2 regions of the Friedmanniella luteola genome follow, and region 1 is predicted to be linked to the other one. Evidence: riboswitches for the same ligand, from Rfam matches in the RefSeq annotation. Region 1 holds a riboswitch; the other holds the start of a gene.
The links. A riboswitch is a leader RNA that binds a small molecule or an ion and turns the genes downstream of it on or off. The one in region 1 is predicted to bind cobalamin.
Positions count from the first base shown of each region.

Region 2: it holds a riboswitch for cobalamin, as region 1 does, so the genes downstream of both, BLT72_RS10525 (FecCD family ABC transporter permease) here and BLT72_RS20735 (VWA domain-containing protein) in region 1, are expected to answer to the same signal.

Region 1 covers NZ_LT629749.1:4,428,824-4,440,369, forward strand. The annotation lists gene BLT72_RS20695 (hypothetical protein) at 1-1,171, shown strand, start outside; gene BLT72_RS20700 (hydroxyacid dehydrogenase) at 1,231-2,235, opposite strand; gene BLT72_RS20705 (sugar phosphate isomerase/epimerase family protein) at 2,232-3,077, opposite strand; gene BLT72_RS20710 (precorrin-3B synthase) at 3,201-4,301, shown strand; gene BLT72_RS20715 (precorrin-8X methylmutase) at 4,294-4,995, shown strand; gene BLT72_RS20720 (precorrin-2 C(20)-methyltransferase) at 4,992-6,509, shown strand; gene cobM (precorrin-4 C(11)-methyltransferase) at 6,590-7,330, opposite strand; gene cbiE (precorrin-6y C5,15-methyltransferase (decarboxylating) subunit CbiE) at 7,327-8,523, opposite strand; adenosylcobalamin (AdoCbl) riboswitch at 8,608-8,695, shown strand; gene BLT72_RS20735 (VWA domain-containing protein) at 8,768-10,924, shown strand; gene cobO (cob(I)yrinic acid a,c-diamide adenosyltransferase) at 10,924-11,538, shown strand; gene cobBC (bifunctional hydrogenobyrinic acid a,c-diamide synthase/histidinol phosphate aminotransferase CobBC) at 11,535-11,546, shown strand, end outside.
Region 2 covers NZ_LT629749.1:2,206,323-2,217,868, reverse strand. The annotation lists gene yczR (MocR-like transcription factor YczR) at 1-1,415, opposite strand, end outside; gene yczE (membrane protein YczE) at 1,534-2,259, shown strand; gene BLT72_RS10555 (DUF1990 domain-containing protein) at 2,321-2,878, shown strand; gene BLT72_RS10550 (transglycosylase domain-containing protein) at 2,999-5,248, shown strand; gene BLT72_RS10545 (APC family permease) at 5,346-6,671, shown strand; gene BLT72_RS10540 (ArsR/SmtB family transcription factor) at 6,794-7,138, opposite strand; gene BLT72_RS10535 (SRPBCC family protein) at 7,135-7,596, opposite strand; gene BLT72_RS22210 (hypothetical protein) at 7,671-7,871, opposite strand; gene BLT72_RS10530 (MFS transporter) at 7,962-9,200, shown strand; cobalamin riboswitch at 9,278-9,464, shown strand; gene BLT72_RS10525 (FecCD family ABC transporter permease) at 9,551-10,603, shown strand; gene BLT72_RS10520 (ABC transporter ATP-binding protein) at 10,600-11,430, shown strand; gene BLT72_RS10515 (ABC transporter substrate-binding protein) at 11,427-11,546, shown strand, end outside.

The DNA.
Region 1 (11,546 bases):
CGACCTCTTCACCCGCCTGCACCTGACCGACCTGCTGCTGCAGGGCTGGGCCGGCCGCAACCGGGAGCGGCTGACCGCCTTCCTCACCACCGGCCTGCGCCGCAGCCTGGCCCTGCAGCTGTCGGACGGCTCGCTGGCGTCCGGGTACCGCAGCGCCGGCCAGACCTGGGTGCTGGGCGCCCAGCTGGCCCTGTTCACCGCCTCCCGGGTGCTGGGGCTCGGCACGGCCGCCGAGCAGGAGGAGGCCCGGCTGGCGGCCTGGCGCGCGTTCCGGGCGCTGGCCCTGGGCGTCCGGCCGGTCGGGGTCTTCTCGCCCGTGCAGAACGTGCTGCCGCCCGAGCTCCGGGTGGGGTACGAGACCTACACCGCCGACGGCCACTACAGCCCGCTCGCGCTGGCCTTCCTCGCCGACGCGGTCCGGACGGGCTTCGGCACCGACGAGCCGCCGACGCCGGCGGAGCTCGACGCCCGGCCCCTCGCCGTCCGGGTGGAGGGGGCGCCCACCCACCGGGGCGCGGTCTCCCGCGGTCGGGTCTCGCTGGCGGTCCAGGCCGCGGCCGACGGGGTCTACGACGCCAGCGGGCTCGTCGACCTCACCTTCGGCACGGGGCGCTCGCTGGTCTTCGTCAGCGCCGCCCGGCACGTCAGCGGCGGCCCGTGGCTGGTGCCCGGCCTGGCCCTGCGCACGGAGGCCGGCGCCGCCCCGGTCACGCCGCTGGCCCCGCTCCCCCGCCGTCTGCTCGAGCCGCTGCGCCCCGAGGGTGACGCCGGCCTGACCTTCACGGCGGGCCTCGACGCGGCGGAGGAGGGGTCGGCGCTCGCGGGCCACCGGCACCGCTGGTCGGCGGCCCTCACCGCGGTCGGCGTCGACGTCACCGAGACGGTGCCGGGCTGGTCCGGGCGCCGCACCCTGCTGGTGCCGTACCTGCGGGACCTCGGCGACGGCGTCCTCACCGAGGTCACCCGGCTGGCGGACGGCGTCCGCCTCACCCGCGGCGCGGAGTGGGTGGAGGTGCGCGTCGACGGCCCCCTGGAGCGGAGCAGCGTCCTGCCGGCGGGCTACGAGAGCCGGCGCGGGCTGTGCGGCCTCGTCCGGCTGGACCTCGCCGAGCCGGGTGAGAGCCTGCGCTGGTCGGTGACCAGCGGACCCTCGGAACTTCTGGCGGACTGACCACCCCTGCGGTGGCTGAGCCGCCAGAAGTTCCCGTGGTCCCGACGACCAGCTGGGGCTCAGGCCATCCGGGCGAGGTCCTCGAGGTGGACGGGGTGCCGGAATGGGGCGCCGGCGGCCAGGTGCTCGACCTCGTCGAGGGCGAGCGCGGCCATCCGGTGCAGCTCGTTGCCCATCGAGCCCGCGATGTGCGGGGTGAGCAGCACGTTCGGCAGGGCGAACAGCTCGTCGCCCGGCTCCAGCGGCTCCGGCTCGGTGACGTCCAGCATGGCGCTGATCCGCCCCGTCCGGAGCTCGCGGCGGAGCGCCTCGTGGTCGACGATCCGGCCGCGCGCGGTGTTGATGAACGTGGTCCCGTCGCGCATCGCGGCCAGCTGGGCCGCCCCCACCATCCCGACGGTGCCGGGTAGCAGCGGGGCGTGCAGGGAGACGACGTCGGAGCGGGCCATCAGGGTGTCGAGGTCCACCAGCTCGGCGCCCAGCCGCTCGGCCTCGTCGGCGGTGATCGTCGGGTCGGCCAGCAGCAGCCGGAGGTCGAAGGCCCGCAGCCGCTCCAGCACGCCGCGGCCGATCGTCGAGGCGCCGATGACGCCCACCACCCGGCCGTAGTTGCCCACCAGCGGCCCGTCCTCGTGCGGCGCGCGCGGCGTCCCGGTGGCGTAGCGGGCGGTGGCGCCCAGCAGGTCCTTGCCGGCCAGCAGGATCTGGGCCAGCGCGAACTCGACCACCGGCAGCGCGTTGGCGGCCGCCGCGGTGGTGACCGCGACGCCGAGCTCCCAGCAGACGGGGTCGACGTGGCCCTTCACGGTGCCGGCCGCGTGCGCCACGAGCCGCAGCCGGGGCATCCGGTCGAGGACGGCCGCGTCGACGCGCGGACAGCCCCAGCCGGTGAGCAGCACGTCGGCCGCGGCGAGGGCAGGCGCCGGGGCGGCCGCGAAGTCGGCGACGACGAGCTCCGGGTCCCACTCCGCCAGCGTGGTGAGCCGCTCCCGCAGGTCGGGCGGGAACAGCGCGTCCCGCAGGCCGGCTCCGCGCATGGCCAGCACGACGACGGGACGGCTCACGCCGTCAGGCCGACCGCGTCGGCCCAGCGCCGGAACGAGGCGCTGGCCACCTCCAGCGGGGCGGCGTCGGGGTACCACTGCCGCTCCCACTCCAGGCTGACCACGCCGTCGTAGCCGACGTCGGCCAGCAGCGCGGCGAAGGGGTCGAGGGGCAGCGTGCCCTCGCCCAGCGGCAGCGGCAGCGGGCGCCCCGGCAGGGCGGCGTCCTTGACCTGCACCCAGCCGCGGCCGTCCGCGACCCACGGCGCGAGGGCCGCCCAGGTGTCCGCGAGCGGCTCGCCCACCCGCCACGGGTGCATGAGGTCCCAGACGGCGCCGACCACCGGGGAGGACACCCGGCCCAGCACGTCGGCGACCAGCGCGCCGGTGGGGTGGGAGTCGTGGGTCTCCAGCGCGGGCCGGACGCCGCACTCCTGCGCGTAGCCCGCGACGGCGTCCAGCCGCCGGGCCGCCCGGTCGGCGACCTCCTCGCGGGGCTCGGTGAGGGTGGGGACGGTGTCGTAGTCGCTCGGCTCGGCCGGGGCGCCGGGGAAGACGCGGACGAACGGGGCGCCGAGGTCGGCCGCCAGGTCCAGGGCGGCGACCAGGGCCCCGAGCACGACGTCGTCGGGGACGTCGGAGCCGACCCGGACGTAGCTGGCGACGCCGGTGACCGTCACGCCCGCGTCCTCGACGGCCGAGCGGAGGTCCCGGCGCTGGGCCCGGGTCATCGCCGGGTCGGCCAGCTCGCCCGCGCTGAGGCGCAGCTCGAGGCCGGTGACGCCGGTCCGCTGCAGGGTGCCGAGCACCTGGGCGAGGTCCTCGCCGGGGGCTCCGAGGGTGGAGGCGGACAGCGTGACCATGCGGACCTCTTTCGTCGTCGACGGATCTCGCCTCACCCTACGACCCGAGGGAAGCGCTTTCCACCCCGAGGGCCGACGGACGACGGGTGGGTGGTCCCGGCCGGTCGACTTACGATGGCGGGCGTGAACCAGGACCGCTGCCCCGGCGTGCTCCGGCCGCACCAGGCGGCCGACGGCGCGATGGTCCGCGTCCGCGTGCCGGGCGGGCAGACCAGCGGCACGGCCCTCGCCGCGCTGGGCCGGGCGGCCGAGCGGCACGGCCGGGGGCTGCTGCAGCTGACGTCGCGCGCCGGCCTGCAGGTGCGCGGGCTGCCGAGCGACCTGCCCGACGCCTTTGAGGCCGCGGTCGCCGCCGCCGGCTTCCTGCCGTCGGCCAGCCACGAGCGGGTGCGCAACGTCGTCGCCTCCCCGCTGACCGGGCTGCACGGCGGGCTCGCCGACCTGCGACCCCTGGTCCGCGCCCTGGACGACGCGCTCCAGGCCGACGACGCCCTGGCCGGGCTGTCCGGCCGCTTCCTCTTCGGCCTCGACGACGGCCGCGGCGACGTCGCGGCGCTGGAGCCCGACCTCACCTACCGCGCCCTCGGACCGGACCACGGCCTGCTGGTCGTCGGCGCGGACCGCGGCCGGGCCGTCGCGCTGGAGGACGCCGTCCCCGCCCTGCTGGCCCTGGCCCGCGGGTTCGACGCGGCGCGCGCGGCCAGCGGGGTGTGGCGGGTGCGCGAGCTGCCGGGCTGGGTCGACGGCCTCGTCGGGTTCGCCCCCGTCCCCGTGCCCCCGGCCCCGGAGCCGCCGCTCGGCGCGGTGGGCGCGCACGCCGTCGTCGGGGTGCCGCTCGGGTTCCTCAGCCCGGTCCAGCTGGCCGCCGTCACCGCGGTGGCCGGGACCGGTGCCGTCGTGGTCACGCCGTGGCGCAGCCTCGTGGTCGGCCACGGCGCCGACCGGCTGGCCGAGCTGACCGCCGTCGGGCTGGTGGCCGACCCGACGTCACCCTGGACCGCCGTCAGCGCCTGCGTCGGGGCACCGTGGTGCGCCTCGGGGCGCGTCGACACCCAGGCCCTCGTGCGCTCGGTCGCGGCCGAGGACCGGCGCTGGCCGCGCACCCACGTCAGCGGCTGCGAGCGGCGCTGCGGCGCGCCGGCCGGGCCGCACCGCGACCTGGTCGCGCCCACCCGGGACGAGCTCCTCGCCGCCGCCGAGCCGCGCCTCGTGGTCCATGTCTGAGGGGCTGGTGTCGGACGGTCTGGTCTCGGGGGGTCCGGTGCCGGGGGCGCCGCCGGCCCGGTTGTACGACTACGTCACCGACCCGGCCGAGATCTACCGCCGCTCCTTCGCCCAGGTGCGCGCGGAGGCGGACCTGTCGGGGCTGCCGGCGGACGCGAGGACCGTCGCCGTCCGGATGATCCACGCCAGCGGCGACCTGGACCTGCCGCGCTCGCTGGCGCTGCACCCGCGGCTGGTCGGCGCCGCGCGCGGCGCGCTGGAGGCCGGGGCGACGATCTTCACCGACGCCTACATGATCGCCTCGGGCGTCACCCGACGGCGGCTGCCCGCCGCCAACGCCGTCCGCTGCCTGCTCGACGACCCCCGGGTGCCCGAGCGGGCCCGGGCCTGGTCGACCACCCGGTCCGCGGCCGCCGTCTCGTTCTGGGGGGAGGAGCTGGAGGGCGCCGTGGTCGCCATCGGCAACGCCCCGACGGCGCTGTTCCACCTGCTCGAGCAGGTCGCCGCCGGCGGCCCCCGACCGGCCGCCGTGCTGGGCATCCCGGTGGGGTTCGTCGGCTCGGCGGAGTCCAAGGTCGCGCTGGTGGAGAACCCGTGGGACCTGCCCTACCTCGTGGTGCACGGGCGGCGCGGCGGGTCGGCGCTGTGCGCGTCGGCGCTGAACGCCCTCGCGCAGGAAGCGGAGATCGCATGACCGGCCGGCTGTACGGGGTGGGCGTCGGCCCGGGTGACCCCGAGCTCGTCACGCTCAAGGCGGCGCGGCTGATCCGCGACGCCGACGTCGTCGCCTACCACTCGGGGACCGCCGGGCGCTCGATCGCCCGGACCATCGTCGCCGACCTGATCAGCCCCGACGCGACCGAGGAGCTGCTGATCTACCCGGTGACCACCGGGGCGACCGACCACCCGCTGGGCTACTACGGGGCGATCGAGGACTTCTACGACGAGTCCGCCGAGCGGCTCGGCAAGCACCTGGACGCCGGCCGGACCGTCGTCGTGCTGGCCGAGGGCGACCCGCTGTTCTACAGCTCCTACTCCTACCTGCACGACCGGCTGGGCCCGCTGTACCCGGCGGAGATCGTGCCCGGCGTCACGTCGGTCAGCGCCTCCTCGGCCGCCGTCGCCGTGCCGATCAGCCGGCACGAGGACACCTTCACCGTGCTGCCCGGCACGATGGCCGTCCCCGAGCTGGCCCGCCGGCTGGCCGACGGCGGGGGCGCGGCGATCATGAAGCTGGGCCGGACCTTCGCCGGCGTGCGCGAGGCGCTGCGGCAGGCCGGCCGGCTGGACGACGCCTGGTACGTCGAGCGGGCCAGCACCGGCCGGGAGCGCCGGCTGCGGGTCAGCGAGGTCGACCCGGACGAGGTCCCGTACTTCTCCATGGTGCTGGTGCCCGGTCCCGACCTGCGCGCCGACGCCGCGCAGCGGGCCCGCAGCGGCGCCGCGACCCGGCTCGACCCCCCGGCGGAGCCCGGCACCGGACGGGTGCTCGTCGTCGGGCTGGGCCCGGGACCCGACCGCTGGGTGACCCCGGAGGTGAGCGCCGCGCTCGCCGAGGTGGACCACGTCGTCGGCTACGGCCCCTACGTCGACCGGGTGCCGCAGCGGCCCGGCCTGCAGCGGCACGCCAGCGGCAACACCGTCGAGGTGGACCGCGCGTCCTTCGCCCTGGAGCTCGCGCGCCGCGGCGAGCGGGTCGCCGTCGTCTCCGGGGGCGACGCCGGGGTGTTCGGGATGGCGTCGGCGGTGTTCGAGGCCGTCGGCGCGGACGAGCGCTTCGCCGACGTCGCCGTCGAGGTGCTGCCCGGGATGACCGCCGCCCAGGCCGTCGCCGCCCGGGCGGGCGCCCCGCTGGGCGGGGACCACGCCGTCGTCTCGCTGTCGGACCGCTTGAAGCCGTGGGAGCTGGTGGAGCGGCGGCTGCACGCCGTCGGCGCCGCCGACCTGGTGCTCGCCGTCTACAACCCCGCCTCCCGGAGCCGGCGCGAGCAGGTGGCTCGGCTGCGCGCGGTCATGCTGGAGCACCGGGCGCCGGCGACCCCCGTGGTGGTGGGCCGCGACGTCGGCCGGCCCGGCGAGCGGCTGGACGTCACGACGCTGGCCGAGCTCGACCCGGAGACGATCGACATGACCTGCCTGCTGATCATCGGCTCGAGCCGGACCACCGCCGGATCAGGCGGGGTCTGGACCTCGCGGCGGGGCGACTGAGCGTCGTCCTGGCGGCACCCCCGGAGCGAGTGCTGGGAACCCGCAGCGATCCGGCCCGCTGACCTGCGGCTTCTCAGCACTCACCCGCGCGGACGCGGTCCGTACAGGTGCGACTCGACGAAGTCGTCGGCCCGCAGCGCCTCGCCGACCAGGATGACGGCGGCCTGCCGCAGCCCGGCGACCTCCACCTGGTCCGCCATGTCGGCGAGGGTCCCGCGCAGCACCACCTGCTCCGGCTGCGTCGCCCGGCTGACCACGACGACAGGGCAGTCCGCCCCGTACGCGGGCGCCAGCTCGGCGCAGAGCTCGCGGGTCCGGCGGATGGCCAGGTGCAGGGCCAGGGTGGCGCGGGTGGCGGCGAAGGCGGCCAGCGACTCCGTCGCCGGCATCGCCGTCGAGGACGCCTGGGTGCGGGTCAGCACCACCGACTGCGCCACCTCGGGCACCGTCAGCTCCCGTCCGACGACGGCGGCCGCGGCCGCGTAGGCCGGGACCCCGGGCGTCACGTCCCAGGGGACGCCCAGCCGGTCCAGCCGCCGGGTCTGCTCGGCCAGCGCGGAGTAGAGCGACGGGTCGCCCGAGCACAGCCGCGCGACGTCCTGGCCGGCCTCGTGGGCCTCCGCGAGCACGGCGACGATGGCGTCGAGGTCCAGCGACTGGCTGTCGACCAGCCGGGTGCCGGGCGCGCAGTGGCCGAGCACCTCCGCGTCGAGGTAGGTACCGGCGTAGACGCACACGGGGCTGGCGGCCAGCAGCCGCACGGCGCGCAGGGTGAGCAGGTCGGCCGCCCCCGGGCCGGCGCCGATGAAGTGCACCGTCACCGCGTGGCGCCCCACTGCACGACCGCCCGCGCCGGCTTCCAGCCGTGGTAGCTGCCGATGGCCTCGAGGTGCTCGACGGCGATCCGGGTCAGCGTGCCGCCGTGCTCGCGCCAGCGGGCCGCGACGAGCATCTCCGTCTCCTGCGTCACGGCGTGCACCACCAGGCGGCCGCCCACCGGGAGCGCGGACCAGACCGCGTCCAGCACGGCCCCGCTCGCCCCGCCGCCCACGAAGACGGCGTCCGGCGTCGGCAGGTCGACGAGGGCCTCCGGTGCGACCCCGAGGACCGTCCGCAGCCCGGGCACGCCGAGCCGCGCGGCGTTGAGCCGGATCCGCTTCGCCCGGGCCTCGTGCTGCTCGACGGCGACCGCCCGGCAGCTGGGGTGGCTGCGCATCCACTCGACGGCGACCGACCCCGCACCGGCGCCGACGTCCCACAGCAGGGCCCCGGGCCGGGGCTGCAGGTGGGCCAGGGCGGAGGCGCGCAGGTCGCGCTTGGTCAGCTGGCCGTCGTGGTCGAACACCGCGTCGGGCAGCCCGGGCGCCAGCGAGGCGGGTCCGGCGACGCCCGCGTCGCCCACGCACTGGACGGCGACCACGTTGAGCGCGGGGGCCGGCCCGCTCCAGGCGGCCGCCACGACGTCGAGCCGGCTCTCCTCCGCCGCGCCGAGGTCGCCGAGGACGGTCAGGGTGCTGGTCCCGTAGCCGTCCTCGACCAGGAGCGCGGCCACCTCGGCCGCCGTCCCCGCGTCGCGGGCGAGCACCAGCACCCGACGGCCGGGGTAGAGCTCGCGGCGGACCAGGTCGACGTCGCCGCCCCGCAGCCGGACGAGCGCGTAGGTGTCGGCCGCCCAGCCCAGCCGGGCGGCGGCGAGGGCCACCGACGAGACGGCGGGGTGCACGCGGACGGCGTCGGCGCCCAGCAGGTCGACCAGCGTCGACCCCACCCCGGCGAGCAGCGGGTCCCCGCTGGCCAGGACGACGACCGGGCGGTCCTCGTGCCCGGCGACCAGCCCGGGCAGCGCGTCCCGGAGGTCCCGGGGCCAGGCGGCGCGCTCCTGACCGGGGACGGCGGGCAGCAGGTCGAGGTGCCGGGGGCCGCCCAGCACCCGGTGGGCGGCGAGCACCAGCGCACGCTCGCGCGCACCCAGCGCGTCCCAGCCCGCCGCGCCGATCCCGACCACCTCGATCACCCGACGACCCTAGCGCCGCCGGCCGGGCGTCTCAGGCGGCGACGAGCGCGGGCGGCGCCGAGCCCCTGTGCCATCATCGACAGCGGCGCAGCAGAGGAACCCGGTGCGATTCCGGGACGGTCCCGCCACTGTGACCCAGGTCCGCCTGGGAAGTCAGGCCGTCTGCCGCGCCAGCCGCGTCGCAGTCGCACGGGGCTCACCGCAGGCGTGGACGTGGACCTCCATGCAGAAGGGCTCCCCTCCCGTGTCTCGTGCTCCCGCTCCTCCCGCGCCGGCTGCTCGCGCCGCCGAGCCGCGCACCTTCCCGTTCTCCGCCGTCGTCGGCTCCGACGACATGGCCCTCGCGCTGGTGCTGACCACCGTCTCCCCCGAGGTGGGCGGCGTCCTCGTCCGCGGCGAGAAGGGGACGGCCAAGACCACCACCGTCCGGGCGCTGGCCCGGGTGCTGCCCCCGCTCGCCGTCGTCGAGGGCTGCCGGTTCTCCTGCGACCCCGCCGACCCCGACCCGGGCTGCCCCGACGGCCCGCACCTCGCCGACGCCCCCTCCGGACGTCCGCACGCGACGACCCGGCCGGCCCGGCTGGTCGAGCTGCCCGTCGGCGCCACCGAGGACCGGGTGATCGGCTCGCTGGACCTGCAGCAGGCGCTCGGCGCCGGGCGGGTCCGCTACGAGCCCGGCCTGCTCGCGGCCGCGCACCGCGGCCTGCTCTACGTCGACGAGGTCAACCTGCTGCACGACCACCTCGTCGACCTGCTGCTGGACGCCGCCGCCACCGGCCGCTCCACCGTGGAGCGGGAGGGCGTCTCCGTCGCCCACGCCTCCCGGATGGTGCTGGTCGGGACGATGAACCCCGAGGAGGGCGAGCTCCGCCCCCAGCTGCTGGACCGCTTCGGGCTGACGGCGGAGGTGGCCGCCCCGCGCGACCCGGCCCTGCGCGCCGAGGTGGTGCGCCGCCGGATGGCCTTCGACCGCGACCCGGCCGCCTTCACCGCCCGCTACGCCGACGCCGAGCAGGCGCTGTCCGCGCGGCTGCGGACCGCCCGTGCGCTGCTCGAGGAGGTGGAGCTGCGGGACGACCAGCTGCTGCTGATCGCCGAGATCTGCGCCGCCTTCGAGGTGGACGGGCTGCGCGCGGACCTCGTCACCGCCCGCGCCGCCGTCGCGCACGCCGCCTGGCACGGCCGGATCCGCGTCACCAAGGCCGACATCCGCGCCGCCGCCCGGTTGGCCCTGCCCCACCGCCGGCGCCGCAACCCCTTCGACGCCCCCGGGCTGGACGAGGAGCTGCTGGACCAGCTGCTCGGCGAGGACGAGCCGGAGCCGGAACCCGAACCGGAGCCGCCGCAGCCCGGTCCCGACGACGAGGGCGGCGAGCCCCCGGACGCCCCGGGCGCCTCGCCCGAGGGCCCGGGCGCCGGGGACCCACCGCCGGCCGGCCCCGAGGCCGACCGACGTCCGCCGTCGCAGGACCAGCGGTCCGAGGCCCCGGAACCCGGACCGACCGGGGAGGAGGACGCCCCGACGGCCGCCGTCGTCCCCACCACGCTGGCCAGCGCCGGCACCGCCTACCGGACCCGGCTGTTCACCGCCACCGGGATCGGTGCGGGCGAGGCCGGCCGCCGCAGCCGCGCGGTGACCCGGACCGGCCGCAGCGTCGGCGCCGCGTCCCGCCCCGAGCCCGGCGGCCGGCTGCACCTGCCCGCCACCATCCGGGCCGCCGCTCCCCAGCAGCACGCGCGCGGCCGGGCGGGAGCCGAGGTGCTACGGCTGCGCCGCGAGGACCTGCGGACCGCGACCATCGAGGGCCGCGAGTCCAACCTCGTGCTGCTCGTCGTCGACGCCTCCGGGTCGATGGCCGCCCGCCGCCGGATGGAGGCGGTCAAGACGGCCGCCCTGTCGCTGCTCCTCGACGCCTACCAGCGGCGCGACAAGGTCGGGTTGATCACGTTCCGCGGGGCTGCGGCGACGCTGGCCCTGCCCCCGACGTCGTCGGTCGAGGTCGCCGCCCGCCGGCTGGACGAGGTGCCCAACGGCGGTCGGACCCCGCTGGCCGAGGGCCTGCTGCTGGCCGCCGAGACCCTGCGGCAGGAGCGGATCCGCGACCCGCGTCGTCGCCCGCTGCTGGTGCTGGTCACCGACGGCCGGGCCACGTCGGGACCCGACGCCGTCGCCCGCTCCCGGCGCGCCGCCGGCCTGCTGCGCGACGCCGGCGTGGCGAGCGTGGTGATCGACTGCGAGACCGGCTTCGGCCTCGGGCTGGCGCGCACGCTCAGCGTCCACCTCGGCGCGGAGCACGTCCCCGTCGGCGAGGTCGCGGCCGACCAGCTGCTGTCCGTGGTGCAGCGGCACACGCCCGAGAAGCGCGCGTCCGCCCTTCGACCGGCTCAGGACGCCGCCTGATGCCCGAGGGACGCGTCGAGGTGGAGCCCCAGGACGGGCTGACCACCAGGCAGCGGCGGAACCGGCCGCTCGTGATCGTGCACACCGGCGACGGCAAGGGGAAGTCGACGGCCGCCTTCGGGCTGGCCGTCCGCGGCTGGAACCAGGGCTGGCCGATCGGGGTGTTCCAGTTCGTGAAGTCCGCCAAGTGGCGGATCGGCGAGCAGACCGTGCTGGAGACACTGGACGAGGTGCACCGGACGACCGGCCAGGGCGGACCCGTCGAGTGGCACAAGATGGGCTCCGGCTGGTCGTGGTCGCGGAAGGCCGGCAGCGAGGAGGACCACGCCGCGGACGCCGCCGAGGGCTGGCAGGAGATCAAGCGCCGGCTGGCCGCCGAGACCCACCGGCTCTACGTCCTCGACGAGTTCACCTACCCGATCGCCTGGGGCTGGGTGGACGTCGACGACGTGGTCGAGACCCTGGTCAACCGGCCCGGCCAGCAGCACGTCGTCATCACCGGCCGCCGGGCCGACCCGAAGCTGCTGGAGATCGCCAACCTCGTCACGGAGATGCGGGCGGTGAAGCACCCCTTCGCCGAGGGCCAGAAGGGCCAGCGGGGCATCGAGTGGTGAGCCCGTCG
Region 2 (11,546 bases), 2.2 Mb from region 1:
AGGCTCGGGGCGCTGGTGCCGGCGTCCTCCACCGCGGACCAGGCCCGCACCAGCCGCTGGACGGCGTCGTCCAGCACCTCCGGTGCGGCCGCGAACGGCAGCCGCACCCGGCGTTCGCCGCCGGCACCGGGGTAGGAGCGCGGCCCGGCGGTGAGCAGCAGGCCCTGCCGTTCCGCCGCCGCCGCCAACCGGCTGGAGGACTCGGTCGGCAGCTCGAGCCACAGGCTCAAGCCGCCGGCGGGCACCCGGCAGCGCCAGCCGGGCAGGTGCTCGGCCAGCTGCTGCACCAGCCGGTCGCGCTGCTCGCGCAGCCGTCGGCGCTGGTCGGCCAGCACGGGTCCGGGGTCCTCGAGCAGGCCGGCGACGGCCAGCTGCTCCAACGGCGCGGTGCCCAGGTCGAGGGTCGCCCGGTTCTCCACGAGCGTCCGGACGAGGTCGCGCGGTGCGCGCAGCCAGCCGACCCGCAGCCCGCCCCAGAACGCCTTGCTGGCCGAGCCGAGGGTGACGGCGTCGGGCAGGTGGGCGGCCAGCGGCAGCCGGGGCGGCTGGCCGTCCAGCCGGACCTCCACCAGGGTCTCGTCCACGACGGCGACCGTCCGGTTGCGGCGCAGCGACCCGGCGAGCTCGGGACGCACCTCCTCCGCCATCCAGTGGCCGGTCGGGTTGTGGAACTCGGGGATCAGGTAGGCCGCCCGCGGGGCGGTCTGGCGGACCGTGGCGTCGAAGCCCGCCGGGTCCCAGCCGTCGGGGCCGAGCGGGTAGGGCAGCAGCCGGGCTCCGCGCCGGCGCAGGGCCTCCAGCGCGTTCCCGTAGCTGGGGGCCTCGACCAGCACCCGGTCACCCGGCCCGAGCAGCGCCGCCGCGACGACGTTGAGCGCGGCCAGCGCCCCGCTGGTCACCACGACCTGCGCGGGGTCGGTGGGCAGCCCGCGGGCGCCGTACCAGGCGGCGATCCGCTCCCGCAGGACCGGCAGCCCGTCGGCGGAGTACCCGTGGCTGCGGAGCAGGCCGGGCAGCTGCTCGACGGCGCCGGCGTAGGCCTCGGCCACCCCCGCCGGGGCGGCGGGCGCCCCGAAGGTGAGGTTGAGCGTCCCGGCGTCCGCCAGCCCCACGCCGGGCAGCCCGCCCAGCGCCCGGCCGGGCGGGACGACGACGAAGTTGCCGGCCCCCTGCCGGGACCGGAGGTAGCCGGCCGTCCCGAGGTGCGCATAGGCGGCGGTGACCGTGGAGCGGCTCAGCGCCAGGGTGCGGGCGAGCTCGCGCTCGCTGGGCAGCCGGGTGCCGACGGCCAGCCGGCCGTCCACCACGAGGAAGCGGATCCGCTCCGCGAGGTCGCGGTAGGCGGGGGAGCGGAGGCGGTCCGCCCCCACCAGGTCGCGCAGACCGGCCGCGGACAGCCAGCGGGTGGTGGTCATGGTGCTCCTCAAGTGGACTGCTAGGACCGTACCAATCGGCTCTGCTCGACGGAAGAGCAGGCCAGTGGTCCGCAATTGGCCCTGGCGAAGGGTCGCCGGAGCCCGGCACGATGGACGGGTGACGTCGTCCAGCCCTTCCTCCCCGCTCACCTCCCTCGGGCCCCTCGAGCAGCTCCGCGCCGGCCGGCTGGGCCGCCGGATCCCGCAGCTCCTCGTCGGGCTGGCCCTCTACGGGTTCTCGATGGCGATGATGCTGCGCTCGGACCTCGGGCTGGCCCCCTGGGACGTGCTGACCGAGGGCCTCTCGCTCCGGCTGCCGCTCAGCTTCGGGACCATCACCGTCCTCGTGAGCGCCCTGGTGCTGCTGATGTGGGTGCCCCTGCGGCAGCGCCCGGGCCTGGGCACCGTCGCCAACGTGTTCGTCGTCGGGATCGCCGTCGACCTCGGGCTCGCCGCGCTGCGCACGCCGTCGTCGCTGGTGCTCCAGGTGCTGCTGCTGATCGGCGGCCTGGTGGCCAACGGCCTGGCCGGTGCGGTGTACATGGGCAGCCAGCTGGGACCCGGGCCCCGCGACGGTCTGATGACGGGTCTGGCCCGGCGAACCGGCGGGAGCCTGCGGCTGGTCCGCACCGGGATCGAGGTCGTGGTGCTCGGCATCGGGTTCCTGCTGGGCGGCACCGTCGGCGTCGGGACCGTGCTGTACGCCGTCGGGATCGGGCCGCTCACCCAGCGGTTCCTGCCCCTCGTCGCCGTGCGGCTGGAGGCCCGGCCGACGGCCCCGCGGACCGCGGCACCGTCGACCCCTGCGCCGCAGTCCGCGCCGGCGTCCACGCCCGGCGCCTGACCGGGAGGCGCGCCCGTGGCAGGATCGCGGGCGTCGAGCGGCCGGGGGAGGGAACGAGAGCGTGGTGGAGCTGTTGGCGCCGGGGGCGGCGCTGGCCCTGCAGACCGCCCCGCTCACCTACCCCGAGATCGGTGCCACGCGGGGCCCCCTGCCCGCCGGCTACCACCACCAGCACGTGTCGGCCCGGGTGGGCACCGGCCGGGCGGCGTTCGAGGCGGCCGCCGAGACGCTGCTGACCTGGGGCATGCACGAGGGGGCCGGGCTCACTGCCCGGGTGTCGGACCGGCGGGTGCGGACGGGCACCGTCGCGGAGCTGCGGCTGGGGCTGGGCCCCCTGGGGCTGCGGATCCCGGTCCGGGTGCTCGAGGTGGTCGAGGACGAGCAGCGCCGCGGCTTCGTCTACGGCACCCTGCCCGGTCATCCCGAGCGCGGGGAGGAGTCGTTCGCGGTCGAGCTGGCCGCGGACGGCGCCGTCTTCTTCGACCTCGTCGCCTTCTCGCGCGGGGGACGCTGGTTCACCGTGCTGGGCGCGCCGGTCGCGCGGGCGGGGCAGTACCTCGTCACCGAGCGCTACCTCGACGCCGTCCGGACCGCCGCCCAGGACGCCGGGCCAGGCTGAGCGGGACGGCTCGGGCGGGGCCCGTCCGGCGCTCCAACGCCTGGTCAGCGCCGTTCGTTCCCGGTGTGAGAAGCCCCGCAGGGCCTGGGTTCCCGGCCTGGCCGCTCCTACCCTCGGAGGGTGCCCGCCTCCTCCTCGCGACCCCGCCGCCGGACCACCGCGGCCCTCGTCTTCGTCGCGGTGAGCGCCGTCGCCGGGCTGCTGGCGGCCGGTCTGGTGCTGCCCGCCGTCGCTGCGGCGACCTGGGCGACCTCGGCCGCGTCGGACGAGCTGGCGACCCTGCCGGTGGCGTTCGACGCCCCGGCCCAGTCCCAGCGCAGCCGGGTGCTGGACGCCGACGGCGACGTGCTGGCCACCTTCTACGCCGAGAACCGGGTCTACGTCGGGCTCGACCAGATCGCGCCGGTGATGCGCGAGGCGATCATCTCGATCGAGGACCACCGGTTCTACGAGCACGGCCCCATCGACCCGATCGGCACGCTGCGCGCGTTCCTGCGCAACCAGGCCGCCGACGACGTGACGCAGGGCGGCTCGAGCATCACCCAGCAGTACGTGAAGATGGTCCAGGTCGAGGAGGCGGCGAAGGCGGGCGACGCGCAGGCCGTCGAGGACGCCCGGGCCGGCACCTACAGCCGCAAGATCAAGGAGCTCCGCTACGCCATCTCGGTGGAGCAGAACCTCAGCAAGGACGAGATCCTCGAGCGCTACCTCAACATCGCCTACTACGGCGACGGCGCGTACGGCGTGGAGGCCGCGGCCGAGCACTACTTCGGCACCACCGCCGCGGAGCTGACGCTGGCCCAGGCGGCGCTGCTCGCCGGCCTGGTGCAGAACCCGACGGCCTACAACCCGGTGGAGAACGAGGCCGCCGGCCTGCAGCGCCGTGACGTCGTGCTCGCCCGGATGGCCGAGCTGGGCACGGTCAGCCAGGCGCAGGTGGCGAAGGCCGAGAAGACCGGCTTCGACGAGGACGACGTCGTGACCACCCCCAGCGGCTGCACCACCAGCGCGTTCCCCTTCCTCTGCGACTACGTCCTCAAGACCCTGCTGCAGACCCCCAGCCTGGGGGCCACGCCCGACGAGCGCGAGCAGGCGGTGCTCCGGGGTGGTCTGACCATCCGCACCGCCCTCGACCCGGCGACGCAGAGGACCACCCAGGAGGCCGTCAGCGCCGTGGTCGGCCCGACCGACCCGCTGATCTCGGTGATGGACATGGTGGAGCCCGGCACCGGGCGGGTGCTGGCCATGGCGCAGAGCCGGCCGGTGATGGGCGCGGACGCCGACGCGGGGGAGACCTACTGGAACTACTCGGTGCCGCCGTCGCTGGGCGGGGCCCAGGGCTTCCAGGCCGGCTCCACCTTCAAGGCCTTCACCGCCGCCGCCGCGCTGGAGGACGGGCTGCCGTTGTCCACGCGGTACGACGCCCGGCGCACCATCGACTTCTCGGGAGCCAGCTTCGCGAGCTGCGAGGGCACCCGCCGGGTCGGCGGGGAGTGGGAGGTCAGCAACTCCACCGGCACCAACGGGGTGATGGACATGCGGCTCGCGGCGCAGCGCTCCGTCAACACCTACTTCGTGCAGCTGGCCCTCGACGTCGGGCTGTGCGACGTGACGCGGATGGCCGAGAAGCTCGGCGTGCAGAGCAGCACGCCCGGTGCCCCGGTCAGCTCCTACGACGACAAGCCGTCGTTCACCCTGGGCACCGTCGAGGTCGACCCGCTCTCGATGGCCACGGCCTACGCCACCTTCGCCTCCGGCGGCGTCCACTGCGACCCGGTCGTGCTCGACTCGGTGACCGACGCCGCGGGCGCCCCCTTGGCCGTGCCGGACGGGAACTGCACCCGGGTGCTGAGCGAGGGCGTCGCCGACGCGATGAACTCGCTCCTGGCCGGGGTGATGACCCAGGGCACCGGCGCCCGGGTGGCGACCAGCGACGGCCGGCCCCAGGCGGGCAAGACCGGCACCATCGACAGCAACGCCGCCACCTGGTTCGTCGGCTACACGCCCGAGGCGGCCGGCGCGGCCATGATCTCTGTCGACAACGCGCGCGCGCCGTTCGTCGCCGGCGAGGCGGGCTCGCGCCGCTCGGGGCTGAAGGACTACGTGGTGCCCTCGACCGGGGACCGGCTGGAGGGCTCCGGCAGCGGGGACGCGGGCGTGCGGATCTGGAAGCCCGCGATGGAGGCCTACCTCGGGGACGTCCCGGCGACCGCCTTCGACGCCCCGCCCGCCGCCCTCGTCGACGGCGGCGGCACCACCCGGCCGGGCGCCGGCTCGGGGTTCGGGAACCGGTGGGGCCAGCAGGCCCCCGGCGCCCAGGTCCCTAGTCAGCAGGGGCCGGGTCAGGATCAGCGCGGCCGGGGCCGCTGAGCGGGGTCCGCAGGGTTGGGCGCCGCGTCCCCGGGTACCGGGGGTGGAGCCCGCGCTGTTGACGGCGTGGGCTGATCCCTCCAGCGACAGGCACCCCATGGCGACCCAGCTCCAGCCCGGCACGACGACGGGGGAGTCGAAGCTCCGGCAGAGCATCACCGGACCCCTGCTCTTCGTCTTCATCCTCGGCGACGTGCTCGGCGCCGGCATCTACGCGCTGATGGGCGTGCTGTCCCAGGAGGTCGGCGGCGCGCTGTGGCTGCCGCTGGCGGTGGCCCTGCTGCTCGCGCTGCTGACCGCCGGCTCCTACGCGGAGCTGGTGACGAAGTACCCGCGGGCCGGGGGAGCCGCGATCTTCGCCGAGCGCGCCTTCCGGAACCCGCTGGTCGCGTTCCTGGTCGGCTTCGCCATGCTGGCGGCCGGGGTCACCAGCGCCGCCGGCCTGGCCCTGGCGTTCGCGGGGGACTACCTCGGGACCTTCCTCGACGTGCCCGCCGTGCCGGCCGCCGTCGTGTTCCTCGGCCTGGTCGCGCTGCTCAACGCGCGCGGGATCGCCGAGTCGCTGCGGACCAACCTCGTGATGACCGTGGTCGAGGTCAGCGGGCTGCTGATCGTCATCGTGACGGTGGCGGTGCTGCTGGGCCGCGGCGGCGGCGACGTCGGCCGGGTCACCGAGTTCCCGGCCGGCGTCAGCCCGGCCGCGGCGACCCTGGGGGCCGCGGTGATCGCCTACTACTCCTTCGTCGGCTTCGAGACCTCCGCCAACGTCGCGGAGGAGGTCCGCGACCCCAGCCGCGCCTACCCGCGGGCGCTGTTCGGCGCCCTGGTCACCGCGGGCGTCGTCTACGTGCTCGTCGGCCTGGCCAGCTCGATCGCCCTGCCGGCGGCCGAGCTGTCCGCCTCGAGCGGCCCGCTGCTGGCCGTCGTCCAGGCCACCGGCGTCGGCATCCCGGCCTGGGTGTTCAGCCTGATCGCCCTGGTCGCCGTGGCCAACGGCGCGCTGCTCACCATGATCATGGCCAGCCGGGTGACCTACGGGATGGCCGAGCAGGGGCTGCTGCCCGGCGTCCTCGCCCGCGTCCTGCCGGGCCGCCGGACGCCGGCGGTCGCGATCGTGGCCACCACGGTGCTGGCCATGCTGCTGACGCTGGTCGGCGACCTGTCGGTGCTCGCCAGCACCGTCGTGCTGCTCCTGCTGTTCGTCTTCATCAGCACCAACGTCGCCGTCCTGGTGCTGCGCCGCGACCGCGTCGAGCACGCGCACTTCCGGGTGCCGGCCGTCGTCCCGGTGCTCGGCGTGGCGTCGTGCGTCCTGCTGCTGACGCGCCAGGAGGGCACGGTCTGGCTGTACGGCCTCGGGCTGCTCGCCGTCGGCGTCGCGCTGTACGGCCTGACACGGCTGAGCGGACGTCGGGTGAGCTGACCTCACCGGCCCTCCCGACACCCCCCGGTGCCAGTCCGATAAGCGACATTATGTCAGATAGGCCGGAGCGGACCGCGATCCTGGGCAGATCTCCACCATCCCGCGTCCCTCCCTCTGCCTCGTCAGTCCTGCTGGCGCCGGATCGTCTCGGCGATCCGCTTGATCCGCTGCAACCGGGCGTCCCACGCCGACCCGACCGAGGACAGCTGGGCCACGGCCCGGGTCAGCTGGGCGTCGTCCACCCGGTACCGCTTCTCCCGCCCGGCCGGCGTGGCCCGCACCAGGCCGACGCGGTCCAGCACGCCGAGGTGCTTGGCCACGGCCTGGCGGGTGACGGGCAGCTGGTGGCCGAGCGAGGTCGCCGTCCCGCCACCCTCGACCAGCAGCAGGTCGAGCAGCCGGCGCCGGGTCGGGTCGCCGATGGCGGACCACAGGTCGTCGTCGACCTCTTCGACGACCGCGCTCACGCGGGCACCCCGAGGGTCGCCACGTAGGGCGCCAGCCGGGGCAGGTAGAAGTCCCAGCCGGTGACGTGCTCGCGGTACTGCTGCTCGAGGACGGCCGCCTCCCAGCCCAGGGCGCGGAAACCGGTCTCGGTCATCGTGAGCAGGGTCCCCACCCCGGACGGCACCAGGTCGAAGGTGACCAGGAGCGAGTTGCCCTCGCGGGCCGGTTCGCCCGCCGGGTGCGTCCAGCGGAACGCGAACCGCCGCGGCGGCTCGACCTCGACGACGGTGAACGCGACGACCGTCCCGCCGGTCTGCTCCTCGCCGAAGACGATCTCCCCCACCGCGCCGGGCACCGGCGCGTAGCGGGCGTCGTCCGGCCACCAGGCCCGGAGGTGCTCGGGGCTGCTCACCACCCCGAAGACGACCTCCGGCGACGCCTCGACGTAGATCTCGCGCTCGATGCTGCCCAGCTCCATGCCGACCTCCTGCAACTAGTGGTTGCAGAAAAGCCTAGGACGACGTCAGAAAATACGCAACCATCAGTTGCGCGTCAGCTCCGGCGGCGGCCGACCAGCAGGTAGACGAGGTGGTTGCCGGTGTTCAGTGCGGTCAGCACCCGCCACAGGGTCGGGCTGCCGCGCAGGTCGGCCCGGTCACGGCGGGCGATGTCGCGCCAGACCAGCGCCGTCAGCACCGCGTGGGCCGCGAGCGCCGGCAGGACCGTCCGCGTCCGGCGGTCGTGGGTCGTCATGCCTCACCCTGGCGCACCGGACCGGGCGACGTCCAGCGGCCGGGCGACTCTGATTCGATCCAGCGCGCCGTTCTCCCTAGGCTGTCGCCGGTGACGAACCCGCGGCCGGCTCCTCGAGCCCGACGGGCCCGCGCCGCCACCGGCGCCCTCTTCCTCACCAACGGCGCGCTCTTCGCGAACCTGGTGCCGCGCTATCCCGAGATCAAGGCCGAGCTCGCGCTGAGCAACGCGCAGTTCGGCCTGGCGGTGGCCGGGTTCCCGATCGGGGGGATGGTCGCCGGGCTCGCCGCCGGCGCGCTGATCCGGCGGCTCGGCTCCGACCGGCTGGCGGTCGGCGCGACCGTCGTGGCCGCCCTGGGCCAGCTGGCGGCGGGCGTCGCCCCCGTCGGCATCCTGCTGGCCGCCGGGCTGCTCCTCGCCGGCGCGATGGACGCGCTGGCCGACGTGGCCCAGAACTCCCAGGGCCTGCGGGTGCAGAGGCGGTACGGCCGCTCCATCCTCAACTCGCTGCACGCCATCTGGAGCGTCGGCGCCGTGGTGGGCGGTGCCCTCGGCGCACTGGCGGCGGAGGCGGCGCTCCCCCGCGGGCTGCATCTGGGGGCCTCCGCCCTGGTCTTCGGCACCGTGGCGGCGTTGGCGTTCCGCTGGCTGCTGCACGACGACGAGCCCGTCGAGCCGGCGCCCCCGCCCGTCGCCCCCGCGCCGGGCCGGCGCCCGACCTCCGGCCGGCTCCGGCTCTACGGCGTGCTGGCGGCCCTCGTCCTGGTCGGGGGCGCGGGCGGCGTCATCGAGGACTCCGGCAGCTCCTGGTCGGCGATCTACCTGACCGACGCGCTCGGGACCTCGGCGTTCGTCGCCGGCACGGGCTTCATCGCCCTGCAGGGGATGCAGTGCCTCGGCCGCTTCCTGGGCGACCCGCTCGTGGACCGGTTCGGGCAACGGGCGGTGGCACGGACGGGTGGGCTGGTCGCCCTGGTGGGGATGGGAGCGGCCCTCCTCGTCCCGACGGTGCCCGGTACGGTCGTCGGGTTCGGGCTCGCCGGGCTCGGCATCGCCACCCTGATCCCGGCCGCGATGCACGGGGCCGACGCGCTGCCCGGGCTGGCGCCGGGCACGGGGCTCACCGTCGTGAGCTGGCTGCTGCGGCTCGGCTTCCTGCTCTCCCCGCCCGTCGTCGGGGCGGTGGCGGACGCGGCCTCGCTGCGGGTCGGGCTGCTCGTCGTACCGCTGGCCGGCCTGGTGGTGGTCGCCGCCGCCGGCGTGCTGAGCGGGCGCTCCCACCGGACGTCGGTCCCGGTGCCCGAGCCGGCGACCGTCACCACCCGCTGAGCGCGGGACGCGCTCCTGGGAGCTCGTGCCGCCTCGTCGGCGCAGGCTGCTCCGCCATCCGGCGGCAGGGGCCTGCTAGGTTCGGCGGACGAGTCGGTCGTGCATCCGCGAGGATGACAGGGAACCCGGTGGAACTCCGGGACTGGCGCGCAGCGGTGAGGGTGACGGCGGTGGCGTGAGACCACTGGGGCTGCACAGGTCCTGGGAAGGTGCCACCTCCGGTCGACCCCGAGTCCGAAGACCTGCCGGCTCGGTCGTGCCCGCCCAGAACCCCGCGACCGGGTTCCTGCCTGAATCGAGACCTCCGTGTCCGCGTCCCGTCCTGCAACGCCCGCCCCGCCGACCGCCCGGTGACCCACCTGCGCGACGCCCGTCAGCGCCGTCCCGGACCCACCGCCGTCGTCCTCGCCGCCGCCCTGGTGCTCAGCCTCGTCGGCTCGCTCGCCCTGGGCACCGAGACCGTGCCGCTGCCGGCCGTCGTCGACGTCGTCGGCCAGCGCCTCACCGGCGGGCGCGGGGCCGACCCGACCGCCGACGTCATCGTCTGGGAGCTGCGGGCCCCCCGGGCCGTGCTGGCCGCCGTCGTCGGGGCGGGCCTCACGCTGGCCGGACTGGCCATGCAGACCCTCGTCCGCAACCCGCTGGCCGACCCCTACCTGCTCGGGGTCTCCTCCGGCGCCGGCGTCGGCGCCACCGCCGTCATCACCACCGGGCTGCTGGGTGCCTGGGGCGTGTGGGCGCTCTCCGGCGGCGCCCTGCTGGGCGCGCTCGCCGCCTCGGTCGTGGTCTACCTGGTGGCCAGCGCCCAGGGCGGTCTGACCCCGCTGCGGCTCGTGCTGTCCGGCGTCGTGCTGTCGTCGGCCTTCAGCGCCGTCGCGTCGTTCCTCGTCTTCGCCGCGCAGGACAGCCGGGCCGCCCAGTCGGTGCTGTTCTGGCTGCTCGGCAACCTGACCGGGGCCACGTGGGCCAAGGTCGGGCTCCCCGCGGCCGTGGTCCTGCTGGCCACGGCCCTCCTGCTGGCCAGCAGCGGCTGGATGGACGCGCTGGCCGCCGGGCCCGACACGGCCGCCTCCCTCGGCGTGCCCGTCGGGGGCCTGCGGCGGGCGCTGTTCGGCGGGCTGGCCGTGCTGGTCGGGGTGCTGGTCGCGGTGTCCGGCGGCATCGGCTTCGTGGGCCTCGTCCTCCCGCACCTGGCCCGGCGGGTGGTCGGCGCCCGGCACCGCGCGCTGGTGGTGGTCGCTGCGCTCGGCGGGGCCCTGTTCCTGGTGTGGGTCGACGTGCTGGCCCGGATGCTCTTCCGGCCGCTGGAGATCCCCATCGGGGTGGTGACCGGCGTGGTCGGCGCCCCCGTCTTCCTGCTGCTGATGGGTCGGGCCGAGTACCGCTTCGGGAGTGCCCGGTGAGCCCGGCGAGCCCGACGAGCCCGCCCGGGGTCGCGCTGACCGCGACGGGCCTCGACGCCGGGGTCGACGGCCACCTCGTCGTGGCCGGCGTCAGCCTGGCCGTCGAACCCGGCAGCCTCGTCGCCGTCGTCGGCGAGAACGGCAGCGGCAAGTCCACGCTGCTGCGCGCGCTCGCCGGGCTGAGCCGGCCGCTGGCGGGGCGGGTGGCCGTCGACGGCGCCGACCTGCACGCGCTGCCCGGCCGGGCCCGGGCCCGGCTGCTCGCGTGGGTCGGGCAGGAGGACGCGCCGGCCGAGGAGCTGCTGGTCTGGCAGGCCGTCGCGCTCGGGCTGGTGCCCCACCAGCGCCCCTGGGCCGGGCCGGGCTCGGGCGAGCGGGAGACCGTCGCCGCCGCGCTGGCGCAGGTGGGGCTGCAGCACCTCGCCGACCGACGCTGCGACCACCTCTCCGGGGGCGAGCGCCGCCGGGTGATGCTGGCCCGCGGGCTCGCCCAGCGGACCGGCCTGGTCGTCCTCGACGAACCGACCAACCACCTCGACGTCGCCCACCAGCAGGAGCTGGTCGGGGTGCTGCGCGGCAGCGGCCGCACCGTCATCGCCTCCCTGCACGACCTCGACCTGGCCCGCAACGGCTTCGACCAGGCCGTCGTGCTGCACGACGGCCGGGCCCTGGCCACCGGCCGGGCCGCCGAGGTGCTCGTGCCGGAGGTCGTCCGGACCGCCTTCGGCGTCGTCCCCGCCCTGCTGCGCGACCCGGCCACCGGTCAGGAGCACCTGGTGCTCCGCCCACCCCACCTCTCCCCCGCCGACCGGAAGAAGTCCCGATGAGCCCCCACCACCCCCGCCTGGCCGCCCTGGCCGCCACCGGTCTCGCCCTCGCCCTGCTCGGCTGCAGCGCGACCGCGCCGCCCGCGTCGTCCGGGTCGCCGAGCAGCCCGGGGACG